2 regions of the Paenibacillus sp. NRS-1781 genome follow, and region 1 is predicted to be linked to the other one. Evidence: a T-box and tRNA genes for the amino acid it is inferred to sense, from the RefSeq annotation. Region 1 holds a T-box; the other holds one or more tRNA genes.
What was found. A T-box is a leader RNA that pairs with one kind of tRNA and senses whether it is charged. The one in region 1 lies ahead of argS (arginine--tRNA ligase), so its partner is inferred to be a tRNA-Arg.
Positions count from the first base shown of each region.

Region 2: it encodes a tRNA-Arg, which carries the amino acid that the T-box ahead of argS (arginine--tRNA ligase) is inferred to sense. The anticodon was not compared.

Region 1 is NZ_JBITPI010000082.1:17,617-22,333, reverse strand. Features, by position in the region: gene ACIFO6_RS23435 (ABC transporter ATP-binding protein) at 1-420, shown strand, start outside; gene ACIFO6_RS23430 (S-layer homology domain-containing protein) at 531-1,499, opposite strand; gene argS (arginine--tRNA ligase) at 1,605-3,329, opposite strand; T-box leader at 3,390-3,644, opposite strand; gene ACIFO6_RS23420 (four-helix bundle copper-binding protein) at 3,723-4,052, opposite strand; gene ACIFO6_RS23415 (MogA/MoaB family molybdenum cofactor biosynthesis protein) at 4,314-4,717, shown strand, end outside.
Region 2 is NZ_JBITPI010000022.1:28,882-33,598, forward strand. Features, by position in the region: gene ACIFO6_RS08340 (phosphoglycerate kinase) at 1-155, opposite strand, end outside; gene gap (type I glyceraldehyde-3-phosphate dehydrogenase) at 277-1,287, opposite strand; gene ACIFO6_RS08350 (sugar-binding transcriptional regulator) at 1,374-2,411, opposite strand; tRNA gene ACIFO6_RS08355 (tRNA-Arg) at 2,649-2,723, shown strand; gene clpP (ATP-dependent Clp endopeptidase proteolytic subunit ClpP) at 2,933-3,529, shown strand; gene ACIFO6_RS08365 (PdaC/SigV domain-containing protein) at 3,658-4,717, opposite strand, start outside.

The DNA.
Region 1 (4,717 bases):
GATGAAGCTACCGCCAATATTGATACCGAAACTGAGGCGCTTATCCAATCTGCGCTGGAGGTGCTCAAGAAGGGACGTACTACCTTCATCATTGCTCACCGCCTGTCGACCATCCGCAGTGCGGACCAAATTCTGGTACTGCATCGGGGTGAGATTGTCGAGCGAGGCAACCATGACGAGCTTATGGCTCAGGGTGGTCGCTACTTCCAGATGTATCAGCTCCAGTCAGGAACGGCGGGAACAGATACAAATGCATCCTCTAGTGCATCGTCGGAACAAGAAGCTTTACTTGCAGAGCAAACTGCTGTACCAGCAGGAGCTGCCACTTCTGGAAAAGCCGGTACCCGAGCAGGTACCAGCTCCTTGCAGAAACCGGGCACAGGTCAAAACGAACCCGGCTTGGCTGGCGGAAGCGCATAAAGTAAGCACACAAAGCATGCATAAAAAAACAGCAAGTCTCCGGATCAATACAAAGGAGGCTTGCTGTTTTGCTATTTCTAAATAGTTGTTTCGTGTGTACGCTACAAGTATTATTGGGCTACCGAGGTGCCTGATCCTGTAGGAGGAAACACAGTTCCCTCTACCGCCTTAATCGTAACTTTATACTTGCTGTCCACCAGTGTACTTGTATGGGTATCCGTAATGACCTGGATATTCATTTCCCCCGGCTTTGGACTTGTAAATTTATAGTAAATTACTGCATTGGCGTCATCTACGTAGTCGATATGATCCACTTCAATGCCGTAACCGGGATTGGGTGCCTGCAAACGGGTTAATGTTACCTTGTTCTGCTGGTCATTCACCTTCTCTACACTCATACTAATCCCATTTTGCTGGCCCGGATCTGAAGGCTCAGCCGGATTTTCTGGAGTGGATTCAATCGGTTTATGATTTTGCACAAATTCGGATGCATGATAGACCATCTCTGCTGCCTCCATTCGGGTTACTTTACGTTCCGGATTAAAGTTGCTCTTTTCATCTAATTTAGCAATTTTGGTCAACAGCAGGAACTGAACCGCTTCGCTTGAATCTTGGTCCAGCTTCTTGCCATCCGCCACATTAATGTACATGCGTACTGTTGGATATTCTCCGGTTGCACTAACCGCTTTGTACAGTATATTCGCGAATTGTTCTCTTGTCATCTGAGTGCTTGGATCAATATCCGGTGATAACGGAATTTGGTGTTGAGCCGCAATCCGGTAAGACTTGGCATACCATGCCGAAGACGGAATATTTGCGAATGAACCCGTCGTGAAATCCGGCATAACCTGAAGATCCATCGCATTAACGACCATATGCACCCCTTGTGCATACGTAAGTGATTGATCAGGCGCAAACTTATCCTTCGTGATGCCCTGAATAATACCTTTGTTCTGAAGCGAACTTACAATCTTCTGCTGCTCTGTTCCTTTTATATCACGAAATGCCGAAGCTGACGTAGCCACTGCCAACGAACAGATCACCAGCAAAGCTGCTGTCACGCTTTTTTTTTTTTTCATGAGATGCACCTCCATATTTACTATGTTTCTTCTATACTTATCGACGCAATACTATCAACAAATGTTTCAGATACTCAGAAATTGATTGTAAAAGGGTATATTGGGCTACATCCGACAGGGTGCTTTCAGGCCAAGAAGATGCAGCGTATGTGCCAAAATATCAGCAGTTTGTTCAGCCAACTGAATGCGCCACGCCCCACCATCGACAATCCGTTCCTTGGCGTAAAAGCGGTTGAACGCCTGCGCCGTATCCAGCGCAAACCTCGCGATAACCGAAGGTTCCAGTTGTCGAGCCGCACGTACCAGTTGTCCCTGATAACGAACCAGTTGCTTAAGCAGAGCCCAGCCTGCATCCCCCAGCATTTCAGCCAGTGCATAGGTTGGATCAGGTGCATGACCGTCCCTTGTAGGAACGTCGATACCAGAACCAACCACCGTTCCAGCACCAGCATGCGCTTTTTCCAAAAGACTGCGTATACGTGCATATGTGTATTGTACATAAGGCCCTGTCTCACCTTCAAAGGTTAATGCATCCTCCAGTGAGAAATCCACTTCGTTCAGGCGGTTATTTTTTAAGTCACCAAAAATGATCGCCCCGATGCCGACGTCCTCGGCTATTTCCTGTTGATCCTGTAAATCGGGATTCTTCTGAGTGATGATAGTTAGAGCGCGGGCCACCGCTTCATCCAGCACCTCCTCCAGCTTCACGACCTTGCCGCGTCTTGTGGACATTTTTTTACCTGCAAAACGCATCAGACCAAACGGTACGTGCTCACACTGCTCCGCCCACGTCTCCCCTGCACGCTTTAGCACCTCAAACACCTGCCGGAAATGCAACTGCTGCTCTCCACCTACCACGTACAGCAACCGATCAGCTTTCATCACCTCATGACGGTAGATCGCCGTAGCCAAGTCACGTGTCGGATAGATGGTAGTCCCATCCTTTTTCAAAATCAGACAAGGCGGCAGCCCTTCATCCTCCAGACGCACCACAAGCGCACCGTCACTTTCTTCCAGCAAACCTTTCGTCTTTAATTGTTCAACAACCGCCTGCATTTTATTATTGTAAAAGCTCTCTCCCAGTACATGGTCGAATGTAATGTTCAGACGCTGGTACATGCGATCAAATTCTCGCAGGCTGACTTCAACAAAAAACTCCCATAGCCGCTGAGCCTCAGTATCTCCATGCTCCAGACGACGGAACCATTCTCGACCTTCGTCCTCCAAAGACGGGTCATGCTCGGCTTCCTCATGAAAACGCACATACAGCTTAAGTGACTCTCCAATCGGATCTTGCTGTAGCTGCCCCTCATTTCCCCATCTTTTATAAGCCGCAATTTGCTTACCAAACTGTGTTCCCCAATCCCCCAAATGATTCACACTAACTGGAACATACCCCGTTTCCCCGAGAATGCGGTACAGTGCAGCACCGATGACAGTAGAACGAAGATGGCCGATACCAAACGGTTTGGCAATATTGGGCGAAGACATATCAATCACTACCCGCTGTCCGTGTCCGAGATCTGGCTTGAAAAATTCGGGTTTGCTCAATTCAGCCAGCATCAGTGGAATATGAATGGAACGCCCCAGTGTTATATTGACATAGGCTCCTGATGCCGAAGCAGTCAGTCCTTCCTTACGGGTTATGGCCTCCGCCAGTTCCAACGCAATTTGCTGCGGAGCCTTCCTAAACTTTTTAGCCAGCAAAAAACAGGGAAACGCTACATCCCCCCATTCCGGTTGTGGCGGTACCTCCAATAAAGAGGAAATCTCCTTTTCCTCCAAGCCCGTATGGGCAGAAATAGCCTGAGTAGCGATCGATAACAGCATGGCTTTCTCTCCTTTTTTTCATTAGAATCTAACAAAAAAAGCTCCCGCCTCTTGAATTATTCAAGAGACGAGAACTTCAATATCCCCGCGGTACCACTCTTCGTAAATCGGATTGTGCAATGAACTATGCATAATCGCCGATTTCACTCCAATGACAAATAACGGTGTCTGCCGGGCTGAACTACTAACGGAACTCCGTGTTGGAACAACCGTCTCCCGGGTGCGCTTCACGTTGGGCCTCATACCGGCTTCCACCTTTTCCGGCTCGCTGTAATGATATGGCTCCCCTGCTACTCTCCCGTTCCAAGACGTTAATTCCCATCATTATACAAACCTATCCTGTAGAAAGCAATGTTTTATTTTCTGTTCAGGCGCTGGCTCGATTATATGTAATTACACAGCCACCATTTGGCGGCATGCCTGAACACAACGGCGGCAGGCTGCTGCACATTGCTTGCAATGCTCATGAGCGTGCTTACCGCATTCAGCAGCACATACTTCACAGGCTTTGGCACACAGCTCACAAATTTGCTCGGCAAATTCCGTTCCGCGTTCCAACATTTGAGCAGCAAACCCGCATATTTCTGCACATTCCCGGCTCACTCGAATACACTCGCGCAGCATAGCCAAATCATATTCCTTCAAGCTCGCCACGTAACAGACGTTGCAAGCGTTCATACATTCCAGGCAAGCATCCACGCATTGTTGGTATGAATGTTTCATAATACATTACCTCCCTGTTGTTGACCCTGCTGTATTATTACCCGTCGACAATTGAGATTAATCAACCGTTGTTCACGCTTTCAACTTGACCAAACAAAAAATCCCGGCTTATGTAAGGAAGTGTACTATATTCCATCCCATCCGTGCAAGGGGATAAATCACACAACTCCCTAATGCCTGCTCCTGACTTGCACACCGACAATCATTCCTCTATTGTAAAAAGAGTATGTCTAACCATAGATCGAGGAGTGAGCATTGCAAATGAATATATCTTCTGTAGAGGAGCATCGACGGGAGGCCCCACAGCAGGTTAGCTGCATGGTTGTAACCGTCTCCGACACCCGCACCGTGGAAACAGATACCGGAGGACGTCTACTGGTGGATCTGTTGGAAACGAACGGCTATCAGGTGGCCCGATATGTTATCGTCAAAGACGACTATGATGGCATCCGGCAACTGGTATCCGAAGCAGCGGAACGCGATGACATTGAGGCTGTTCTTCTGACAGGCGGCACCGGTATTTCCCCGCGTGATACAACGTATGAAGCCGTATCCTCTCTGCTGGATAAGGAACTGCCCGGATTTGGGGAAATCATCCGTTATTTAAGCTTTGCCGAGGATATTGGTTCTGCAGCGATATTGAGTCGTGCTGTAGCTGGCACTGT
Region 2 (4,717 bases), on a different contig from region 1:
GCACCTTTTTCAATCAGGTAGTTAATCGTTGGCAAGGTTTCACGAATACGCTTGTCATCCGTAATTTTACCGTCCTCAACCGGAACGTTAAAATCTACACGAACAAACACCCGTTTTCCATTCAGTTCTATATCACGTACGCTCTTTTTGTTCATCTCCATATTCCTCCGCACCCTTTTAATTTTACGAAACAGGAATTTAAGGCACATTTTGATATATAAAGAGCGGAAACAATAACCTGTTTCCGCTCTATGATGTTGCGCGATAAGACTGTTCTTATTTAGCCAATTTAGCGAAGTATTCCAACGTACGGATCAATTGTGCAGTGTAGGACATTTCATTGTCATACCAAGCTACAGTTTTCACCAGTTGTTTGTCGCCAACAGTCAGGACTTTAGTTTGAGTTGCATCAAACAAAGAACCGAAAGTGATACCTTTGATGTCGGAAGAAACGATCTCGTCTTCAGTGTAGCCGTAAGTTTCAGGATCGGAAGCTTCTTTCATCGCAGCGTTGATTTCTTCAACAGTTACGTTTTTCTCCAGAACAGTTACCAGCTCAGTCAGGGAGCCAGTTGCTACTGGTACACGTTGAGCCGCGCCATCCAGTTTACCTTTCAGTTCAGGAATTACCAGACCGATGGCTTTAGCAGCACCAGTTGTGTTAGGAATGATGTTTTCAGCTGCAGCGCGAGCACGACGGAAGTCGCCTTTAGCATGTGGAGCATCCAACGTGTTTTGGTCGCCAGTGTAAGCATGAATTGTAGTCATCAGGCCTTCAACGATACCAAATTTGTCTTGCAAAGTTTTAGCCATAGGAGCCAAGCAGTTTGTTGTGCAAGAAGCACCGGAGATTACAGTTTCAGTACCGTCCAGAATTTCATGGTTTACGTTGTAAACGACAGTTTTCATGTCGCCAGTAGCTGGAGCGGAGATGACAACTTTTTTAGCGCCGCCTTTCAAATGTTTCTCAGCAGCTTCTTTAGTTGTGAAGAAACCTGTACATTCCAGAACGATATCTACACCCAGGTCTCCCCAAGGCAGTTCTTCAGGGTTGCGGTTAGCCAAAACCTTAACTTCTTTACCGTTAACTTTGAAGAAGCCATCGTGTACTTCTACTTCTCCTTGGAAAGTACCTTGTGTTGTATCATATTTCAACAGATGTGCCAGCATTTTGGAATCTGTCAAATCATTGATTGCTACTACTTCAATACCTTCCACGTTTTGAATCCGGCGGAAAGCAAGGCGTCCAATACGTCCGAAACCGTTAATACCAACTTTAACTGTCATGAGTGAGTTCCTCCCAAAGTTCGTTTAGTTTATATATTCAAGACAGACCCGAAAGCCCGTCAAGACAACACAATTCATAAATCCGTTCAACCATTCAAATAATAGCTTACAATTTCAGCAGCAGCGCCTTCGTCGGTGACAAGAATATCTTCCTGCCCGAAACGCAGCACTGCATGAATAGCAGCCGCCTTGCTCTTACCTCCAGCTACGCCTAGAACCGTCTCGGTACGCCTGATATCCTCCAAACGGAGTCCAAGCGTCAGCATTCTGTGAACAACGACGCCGTCTTCGTTAAAATAATAGCCAAACGATTCGGCAACCGCGCCCTCACTGCTAATCTGGGCAAAGGTTTCAGGGTCGAGCTTGCGTCTACGTGCCATTGCTATAGCGTTGCCTATCCCGTGAATGATGATCCGACTCTCGCGAATCAGGCTTAAAATATCCTGAATATTCGTATCTTCAAGCAGGGAGTTGTAAGCATGATTGCTGAGCAAATCCGGTACATGGAGCAGACGGTATTGTGAGCCAACCTTACGAGCCATGGTGGAAGCAATTGTGTTCGCCTGCATTTCCATGCTTTCTCCCAAACCCCCACGTGCTGGTACGAACCATCCGCCCTTAAGTGGGCCATTAGCAGGTAGTGTCAGTTGGTCCGCCACGTCGGCAATCGTCGTGCCACCTGTTACGGCGACCACATCCTCGTCGTCCATAACACTCAGCAGCGCTTTTGCCCCAGCACGGCCCAGCTCCTGCTTCGTTAAAGGAGAAGCATCCGAATCCCCTGGAACGACAACCACCTTCCTCAAGCCATAGGCTAGACGAATCTGATCCTCCAATTGGGACAGACCGAACAAGTTGTTCGCAATCGGCTCCAGCTGTTCCAGCAGATCCAGTCCTGCTTTGCTCACCTTCATGCCCACACTCTCAATCTCAATCAGCCCTTGGGCTTTAAGAAGATCGGTTTCGGCGCGCAACACGCGCTCGGTCATGTTCAGTGAAGCCGCCAGCGTTCTGCGTCCAATAACATCGGACAGCATAATCTGATGCAGGATTGTGTACCTTTTTTTCAAAATATCCATGAGGTCGGGCAGAAGCTGCTTCTGTATTTCTAATATCTTTCGCATGCTTTCCACTCCCGCACACTTCTAAGTTCTTTCCCTTAAATGCTATATCACTAACTGGTCTTAAAACGTCCCGGGTTAACTTTTTAAGTCCCACGTATATCTTACCCAATATTTGCTCCACATGCAAGTCTATCTGAACCTATATTTCTCAACTTTTTATGTGAATATGCGCACGTAATAAAAGCTTGCAATTCAATGCCGTATATCATATAATCATCTTTGTTTCCAATTAGCTGTGCGCCCGTGGTCCAACGGATATGACGTAGGCCTCCGGAGCCTGAGATCGAGGTTCGATTCCTCGCGGGCGCGCCATTTTATATGAATGTTTAAATGCTTCTATATACTGTTTTAACCAATAAGAGCGCAGAGGGCTCTTTTTTTTGACTAATAGTTTGACTTTCTTTGACTTTTTGTTTGAAATTGTTTATCATGTGGTTAATACGGTAACAGTTTATAAATAGGGACGTGTAATCGGCATGTCCACCAAATCCATTAACGATATTAAAGGGAGGTTTTTTGACGTGAGCTATGTTCCTATGGTAGTAGAACAAAGTAACCGCGGCGAACGCGCCTATGACATTTATTCCAGACTGTTGAAGGATCGCATTATTTTGTTGGGCTCGGACGTCAATGACGCTGTAGCCAACTCTATTATTGCGCAAATGCTGTTTTTGGCTGCCGAAGATCCTGAAAAAGACATTCACTTGTATGTTAACAGCCCTGGCGGTTCCATTACAGCCGGTATGGCCATATTCGATACAATGCAATACATTAAACCTGACGTGTCTACGATTTGTGTAGGTATGGCGGCTTCCATGGGTGCTTTCTTGTTGAACGCCGGTGCCAAGGGCAAACGTTTTGCTTTGCCAAACAGTGAAATCATGATTCACCAACCATTGGGTGGTGCACAAGGTCAGGCAACGGATATCGAAATCCGCGCCCGCCGCATTCTGAAAATGCGTGACAAATTGAACCGCATTCTCGCAGATCGCACAGGCCAACCACTGGAGCGCATTGAAAAAGACACAGACCGTGATTATTTCATGTCCGCTGATGATGCCAAGGAATACGGTATTATTGATAAAGTGCTTACTAGCTCCTCTCCAGAAGGTGTGTAAGAGAACGACTTATGGCCTCTGAATAGCTAGTAACGAAAAAAGCTGCCCTGGATGTTCGCATCCGATAGGCAGCTTTTTTCGTTTACTATTCTTTTGTGTACAGATATTCCAACTATTATCCATTTGTACTATGGATTCTGTTTCACGAAAGGCTTACCACCTTGAGGTAACAGTTGGCTAAACGTGTAGGTGAACTCAGGAATACCATACGCATATGGTGTATATTCGTATAGATCAAAAACAAGCGTCAACCCACTATTGGTTACATAAAAATTCGGATTAGCTGCAAGCTCCTTAAATCCGCCGAAACCTCCTGCGTCAGCCTGAAGTGCATCCATTTTTTTCTTCAGGTCACTATTGAGGAACTTTTTATAATTTGGGCTAGCTTTCAGCACGTCAGGCAATTGAAGCTGTTTGCCATCGGACAGCGAGAACGTATACCCTTTACGGGCGGCCATGCCATGCGCACCACCTGTATACGAATAATCCTGCATAATTACACTTAAAATACCACCCTTGTTATAGGCAATTGCAAAATCATTGCCAAACTCATACGGCCTTTGCGCTGTAGCGCCTCCCTCAGCCACTTGCTTTTTGCCTGCCGCCAGCATTTCTTCCGCATGTTTTTTAAGCACACCGTTAATCGCCTGCTGAGCTTCGGCATTCAACTGGCTATTACTGATTTGCGGATAGTTGACCTTGTAGTTCACCTTAGAGTCACTCGAAGCCGGAAGAGATTGGGACATAATCGTGATCGGATTCAGCTGGCTTTTGCTTAACACCACTGTTTTCTGAGCTGCATTCCACTGAGCATCAATACCCAGATAGTCTTTCAGCAGACTCATAGGAATGTACAGCTTCCCGGCGATCTGTTTGGCGCTCATGTTGCGTGTGCTTATTCCATTGACATTGACATAGGAACCATCGGAGGAAGGGGACATGATGTAAAGAATATTGTAACCGCTGCCTACAGTATATGTCGCTGTTTTGGTATCATAGCTTACCGGAATTCCTAGGCTGTCGCGCAGCGCTGCTACGGGAATCAATGTGCTTCCGTTCACCTGAATTCCATTGGTGGCCAACGTTTTACCATTCCATTGGATAGAAACACCTGGTGGCTGTGCTGTAGCCTGTTGTTTGGATGAAGCAGCCTCGATATAGGAAACGGGAACAACTGCGACTCCTGCT